DNA from 3 places in the Terribacillus sp. 7520-G genome. Region 1 is predicted to be linked to each of the others. Evidence: predicted binding sites of a transcription regulator. Region 1 holds the regulator's gene; each other region holds the start of a gene.
What was found. The regulator CtsR, encoded in region 1, represses protease genes until heat stress. The targets are predictions, from matches to a motif close to ATGGTCAATAAAGGTCAAACA.
Positions count from the first base shown of each region.

Region 1 (2,276 bases):
TACTTTAACGATCAATTTTTAACGGTAATGATTAAAATAATAATTGCGATATTCCTTTCAGGTGCTATCGGGATGGAGCGTGGGATGGGTAATCATCACGCTGGTTTAAGGACTCACATCCTTGTAGGCGTGGGATCTTGTCTTATGATGATTTTATCTTTATATGGCTTTACGGAATTCAGCGAAGAGCATGACTATGTGCAATTCGATCCTGCACGTATACCTTCTTATGTCATCAGCGGGATCGGGTTCCTGGGAGCGGGGACGATCCTGGTCAATGGAACTACTGTCCGGGGTCTCACGACAGCCGCATCTGTCTGGACCGTAGCAGGCCTCGGTCTTGTGATAGGGGCAGGAATGTATATGGAGGCTGTATTCACAACCATCATCATTCTATCCATTCTCATATTCCTGAATAATTTCGAGAAACTGTTTTTGTCCAGTAAAAAGCAGAAAGCATACCTTCTCGATATTGAACTGGGCAGGGAAGATAGTGTGGCTCCCATCATGGAAATACTCGAGCGCCATCATCTGGCATTGACAAACATGAAAATGAAAAAGTATCACCATGATAGCAGGATGCTGCATGTTGAGTTGGAAACACGTCAGGCTATAAATGAAATGGAGCTCTTCGAGGAACTGACTGATCTAACCAATATCAAATCGGTCAGTACGGTGAAAAGTTAAAACCCTTTTTAAGGGTTTTTTTCTGTTTTTGGGGGCTATGCTAAAGAAGAAGTGCTTTGCATTCCTCCTGCAAAATGTATATAATATAGTCAAAGATAGTCAAAGTCAAAAGAAGGGAGGAAACTTGTGTGAGTAATAATATATCTGACATAATCGAGGCATATCTTAAGCAGATCCTTCAGTCAACGGATACGCAGGAAGTGGAGATAAAGCGAAGCGAAGTAGCCAATCGTTTTCAGTGCGTGCCCTCCCAAATCAACTACGTCATCAAAACGAGATTCACCGTCGAAAAGGGATATCTGGTTGAAAGCAAGCGTGGCGGCGGCGGTTATATTCGTATAATTCGGGTAAAGCATCATACGGAAGCAAGTTTGATAGACGACGTGATCGAAATGGTGCAGCCGCGAGTTTCACAGCAGACTGCCAATAACGTGATCGAACGCCTGGCAGAAGAGAATATCCTGACAGAACGGGAAGCGAAAATCATGCTTAGGGCAACCAGCCGAGATACACTAGCCTTCCCTCTTCCGCTTCGCGATGAGGTCAGGTCACGTATCCTGGTTTCAATGCTGACTGCTATCAAGTACTAGTCAGATAAGGAGGCATCAAGATGGAATGTCAAGAATGTCATATAAGGCCAGCTACATTACATTTGACGAATGTCGTCAATGGGCAGAAGACGGAAATGCATGTATGCGAGCAATGTGCCAAGGAAAACGGATATGTCTCCTACGGCCAAGAAGGGTATTCCCTGCATAACTTATTATCTGGTCTATTCCATATGAATCCATCGACTGTCCAAGGACATAAACACTTCTCTCAAGCACCGGCAGCACTTGCTTGTCCGAAGTGCGGACTCACCTATCATGAGTTTACCCGATTGGGGAAATTCGGTTGTGCATCCTGTTATGAAACATTCGAGGATAATCTGAACCCTATCTTCCGTCGGGTACACAGCGGCAATACCAAACACGAAGGCAAGATACCAAAGAGGATGGGCAGCGGTATCGAAAAGAAACGAAAAATCGCTGCATATCGGGAATCCATGCAGCAATATATTCAAGCGGAGGAATTTGAAAAAGCAGCGGAGCTCCGCGATAAGATACGTTCTTTGGAGCAGGATGGCCGGGAAGAGGGTGAGAGCTAATGTCACTTGAGAATTTCATGAGTGATGCAATCAGCCCGTGGATGAAAGAAAATGGACCGGATTGCGATATAGTCATGAGCAGCCGTATTCGGTTAGCCAGGAACTTTGAGAATCGAACTTTCCCCTTAATTGCCAAGGCAGAGGATTTGGACGATGTACTTAATTTCTTCCAAGACAGCTATCAGGATGCCGCATTCCAGGATCGCGGAAAGATGCAATTCATCCGGATTGCCGATTTATCACCGATCGAGAAAAAAGTATTTGTCGAGAAACATTTGATCAGCCCTCATTTGGCAGAACACGCAGAGGAAGCAGGAGTTTTGCTAAGCGAAAGCGAACAAGTCTCTATCATGGTAAATGAGGAGGATCACCTGCGGATCCAGCTTTATTTGCCAGGCTTCCAGCTGCAAAAGGCACTGCAGGAGGCATTTGAAGTGGATGA
Region 1 covers NZ_NQFP01000036.1:161-2,436, forward strand. Annotated here, with positions in the region: gene CHH53_RS12770 (MgtC/SapB family protein) at 85-687, shown strand; gene CHH53_RS12775 (CtsR family transcriptional regulator) at 816-1,277, shown strand; gene mcsA (protein-arginine kinase activator protein McsA) at 1,298-1,834, shown strand; gene mcsB (protein-arginine kinase McsB) at 1,834-2,276, shown strand, end outside.

Region 2 (2,276 bases), on a different contig from region 1:
GCTTGGCATCAAGGAATTGATGGGCAAAACGAATTCACCGGAAGCTATGTATCTCTATACGGAATAGGAGGCGTTAGCATGGATAAAGAAAAACGTGAGCATCCAGAAGAACTGACGTCACCCGATCAGGATATCTCCAGTACAGGGATACCGGAAGCTGCGGAATCTGACAGACAGACAGAGTCAGATGCCCTATCCGATATGTATCAAGGGAAGGAAAAACTTGATGAGGAAGCGATGGAGCAGCCTGGGGCGGCATCTCCGGCGGCTGTGGCTGATAAACGCTATGCTGGATTTTGGATGCGTTTCTGGGCATATCTTGTCGATCTCATCGTTGTTTTCAGCCTGACGGGTTTGCTCGTCCAGCCTTTTACGATGATAGACGCTTTTTATGAAGCGACGCTTTGGATATGGAGTGTCAGCGCTTTGCTTGGCGGAGTGATTTTCTTTGCTTATTTCCTGTTCATGACCAAATGGCGCGGTCAGACTTTAGGAAAGATGATCTTCGGCTTACGCGTCATCCGGAAGGACGGAGGAGGCCTGTCCTGGTCGGATACGCTGATTCGGGAAGTGGTAGGCCGTTTCATCCACCGCTTGTTGTTTTTGACCATCCTTTATGTGGTCGTGGCATTTACACCAAGGAAACAAGGCGTGCATGATTTCTTTGCAGATACACTTGTCATCCATGAATGAAAAAAGCCATCCAGCAATGCATGCTGGATGGCTTTTCCTATGTCTTATGAAGGGCGTTTCTCCATTACTTTATCGATCAAGCCATAGTTAACCGCTTGTTCTGCTGTAAGGAAGTTATCACGGTCTGTATCGCGCTCGATTACTTCAAGCGGCTGACCGCTGCGCTCCGCCATGATTTCATTCAATTTTTTGCGCATTTCGATGATGCGGCGAGCGTGGATTTCGATATCGCTTGCCTGACCTTGTGTACCGCCTAGAGGCTGGTGAATCATCACTTCACTGTTCGGAAGTGCATAGCGCATGCCTTTTTCACCGGCAGTCAATAGGAATGCACCCATGGAAGCCGCCATACCGATGCAGATAGTCGATACTTTCGGCTGAATGAACTGCATTGTATCATAGATAGCCATACCTGCGGTGATGGATCCTCCTGGTGAGTTGATGTATAGGGAAATATCTTTTTCTGGATCTTCCGCAGCCAAGAATAATAGCTGGGAAACGATGCTGTTGGCAACATTATCATCGATTGCGCTGCCAAGCATGATGATCCGGTCTTTCAGCAGACGGGAGTAGATATCGTAAGCACGTTCTCCTCTGTTTGTCTGTTCGATAACTGTAGGAATTAGATTCATGATAGATCCTCCTTTGGATATGAGCTCATTATGCTAAGTAATGACTAACCTTATCTTACCTAAAAGGTCAATAAAGGTCAAACAAAATACTTACTTTCTATCGCCTATTCCATGCTTCCCTAGTTGGAATGCAAATAAACGCCAGAAATACAGTATCCCGTTAACTTTGACTTTCAATCGATATTCTCCTGCAAATAAGTTTACTTTTCAATTTAATTACAGCTCCAGCAGATGGTTTAAATCATTTGCCATGGTGGAACGTTATCAGCGGAAAGCAAATAAACCGAAGGAGGCAACAACATGTTCAACCATTCGAAAGTACTACAATATCCCGCAAAACCGGATAAGCCAGACGCATTGTTTGCGAAGAAAATGCAGGAAATCCTGGGTGGACAGTTCGGTGAGATCACGGTAGCCCTCCAATACTTATTCCAAGGATGGAGTGCCCGCGGAGAAGAAAAATACAAGGATTTGATCATGGATACAGCTACCGAAGAGATCGGTCATGTCGAAATGATCGCAACGATGATTGCCCGCCTGCTTGATGGTGCACCTGTCAAAGAGCAGGAAGAGGCAGCGAAGGATCCTGTCATCGGGGCCATTCTGGGCGGCATGAACCCGCAGCACGCGATCGTTTCCGGTCTGGGGCCTCGCCCGACAGACAGCAACGGCGTCCCTTGGAACGCTGGCTATATCATCGCAAGCGGTAACCTCCTGGCAGACATCCGTGCCAACATCAATGCCGAGTCCCAGGGCCGGCTGCAGGTCGCCCGGTTATATGAAATGACGGAAGACCGAGGTGTACGCGATATGCTGTCCTTCCTCTTGGCACGTGATTCCATGCATCAAAATCAATGGATCGCCGCTGCCCGTGAATTGGAAGAGAAAAACGGTGTCATCGTACCAGGATCATTCCCAAAAGAGCTTGAAGCAGATGGATTCTCCCATAGC
Region 2 covers NZ_NQFP01000027.1:2,742-5,017, reverse strand. Annotated here, with positions in the region: gene sppA (signal peptide peptidase SppA) at 1-67, shown strand, start outside; gene CHH53_RS10545 (RDD family protein) at 79-693, shown strand; gene clpP (ATP-dependent Clp endopeptidase proteolytic subunit ClpP) at 738-1,325, opposite strand; gene CHH53_RS10535 (manganese catalase) at 1,626-2,276, shown strand, end outside.
Region 2: clpP (ATP-dependent Clp endopeptidase proteolytic subunit ClpP) is a predicted target of CtsR. The motif match lies at 1,389-1,409, and genes of this name have one in related genera.

Region 3 (2,276 bases), on a different contig from region 1:
TCGTAATCTTCACGGCCTGCAGCCTCTTCCTTCTCTTTGGCAATCTGTGCAAGACGAGCTTGGATTGCGTCTTCATCAGTTGTCACGGTCAGCAGATTGATTCGTGAACCGGCTTCATCCAGCAAGTCGATGGCTTTATCAGGAAGGAAGCGGTCTTGGATATAACGCTGTGACAAGTTCACGCTCGCCTTGATTGCATCCTCTGTGTAAGAAACCTGATGGTATGCTTCGTATTTCTCCTGCAATCCTTTCAGGATCTCAATTGCCTGCCCTGCTGACGGTTCTTTCACCATTACCGGCTGGAGGCGGCGTTCAAGCGCGGCGTCTTTCTCGATTTGACGGTACTCTTTCAAAGTGGTTGCACCTATCAATTGTAACTCGCCGCGTGCCAGTGCCGGCTTCAGGATATTCCCTGCATCCATTTGGGAACCTTCGGCAGACCCGGCCCCGACCAATAGGTGAATTTCATCGACGAACAGGATGACATTCTTACGCTGCTGCAATTCAGAGATCAGCTGTTTCATCTTTTCTTCGAATTGGCCGCGTACGCCTGTGTTTGCAACCAGCGAAGCGACATCGAGCAAGTAGATTTCTTTATTTTGCAGCTTTACAGGTACATTTCCTTCGACGATCTGCAAAGCTAGTCCTTCTGCAATAGCTGTCTTACCTACCCCTGGCTCCCCGATCAGGACTGGATTGTTCTTATTGCGTCGGTTCAATGTCTCGATGACACGTTTCACTTCTTGCTCACGGCCGATTACCGGATCGATCAGACCTGCACGTGCGCCATCTGTCAGGTTCTTGCCAAGTGAGTCGAGCAGCCCTCCGCGGCCATTACCGCCAGCTTGCGCTTGGCCGTTGGCTCCGGCTTGGAAGCCGGATTGTGCTCCTTGGAAGATATTCTTGAAGAAATCATCCATTGTTCCGCCATTGTTTGCGAAACCTGCAGGATTTTTAGATGTATTTTTCATTTCGTTGTAGCAAGTATGGCAGAGCTGTAATTGTTGTTTTTGGTTATTGAATTGCATAAACAAGTTCACATTTGCTTCTCGTTCACCACAATGTTGGCATTTCATAAATACAATTACCTCCCTAATCGTTTTGTTTGGTTCAATTGGTCAAGTGTCACGCTTTGACTTTGACTATCTTTGACCTTGTGACTTCATTATAGTCTGACCTTCTTTGACTTTCAAGTACTTTGCTTTATTTTTTATAATTATTTTAGTTTAAGCCCAAGGCAAATAAAAAAGCACCGCCCGGCTGTAGGCGATGCTTCTGTTTTATTTCGTTTTTTGTTTTTCCTGGTTGCGCAATTCGACCCGTCTGATTTTACCGGAGGAAGTCTTCGGCAATTCTTTGACGAATTCAATTTTACGTGGATACTTATAAGGTGCAGTGGTATTTTTCACATGTGTCTGCAATTCTTTGACAAGCTCCGGATCGTCCTCATCCACACCTTCGCGCAGGATGACGAATGCTTTGACGACATTGCCGCGAATTTCATCCGGGCTGGCAACGACTGCGCATTCCGCTACAGCTGGATGTTTGACCAAGGCATCCTCCACTTCGAATGGTCCGATCGTATAACCGGAGCTGATGATGATGTCATCGCTGCGGCCTTCAAACCAGAAATACCCGTCTTCATCGACGGAAGCTTGATCGCCAGTGACGAAGTAACCGTTTCTTTCCGCTTGTTCACGTCGTTCCGGCTCACGGAAATATGTTTTGAACAAAGCAGGACTGTCCAGCTTCAGTGCAATATCACCGACTTCACCCGTTTTTACCGGATTGCCATCTTCATCGATCACGACTACCTCATTACCTGGTGTCGGTTTACCCATGGAACCTGGTCTAGGCTCCATCCCTTTCATGATACCAAGCAGCAGCGTGCTTTCTGTCTGTCCATAGCCATCACGCACAATAATATCAAAGTGCTTTTGGAAGACATCGATCACTTCCCGGTTCAATGGTTCGCCGGCAGATACCGCACTATGCAAAGCACTCAAGTTATAGCTGCCAAGATCCGTCACCTTTGCCATCAGGCGGTATTCTGTCGGGGTACAGCAGAGCACATTGATTTTATAATCCTCCAAAAGGGAAAGATACGTTTTGGCATCAAAACGCCCCATGTAGACAAAGCCAGTTGCCCCTGTGCCCAATACGGATAGGAATGGGCTCCATACCCATTTCTGCCAGCCCGGTGCTGCTGTTGCCCACACGATATCCCCTTTGGAAGCGGATAGCCAGTTCTCAGCTGCTGTACGCAAGTGTGCGTA
Region 3 covers NZ_NQFP01000010.1:38,153-40,428, forward strand. Annotated here, with positions in the region: gene CHH53_RS04355 (ATP-dependent Clp protease ATP-binding subunit) at 1-1,076, opposite strand, end outside; gene mbcS (acyl-CoA synthetase MbcS) at 1,281-2,276, opposite strand, start outside.
Region 3: CHH53_RS04355 (ATP-dependent Clp protease ATP-binding subunit) is a predicted target of CtsR. The motif match lies at 1,170-1,190, and genes of this name have one in related genera.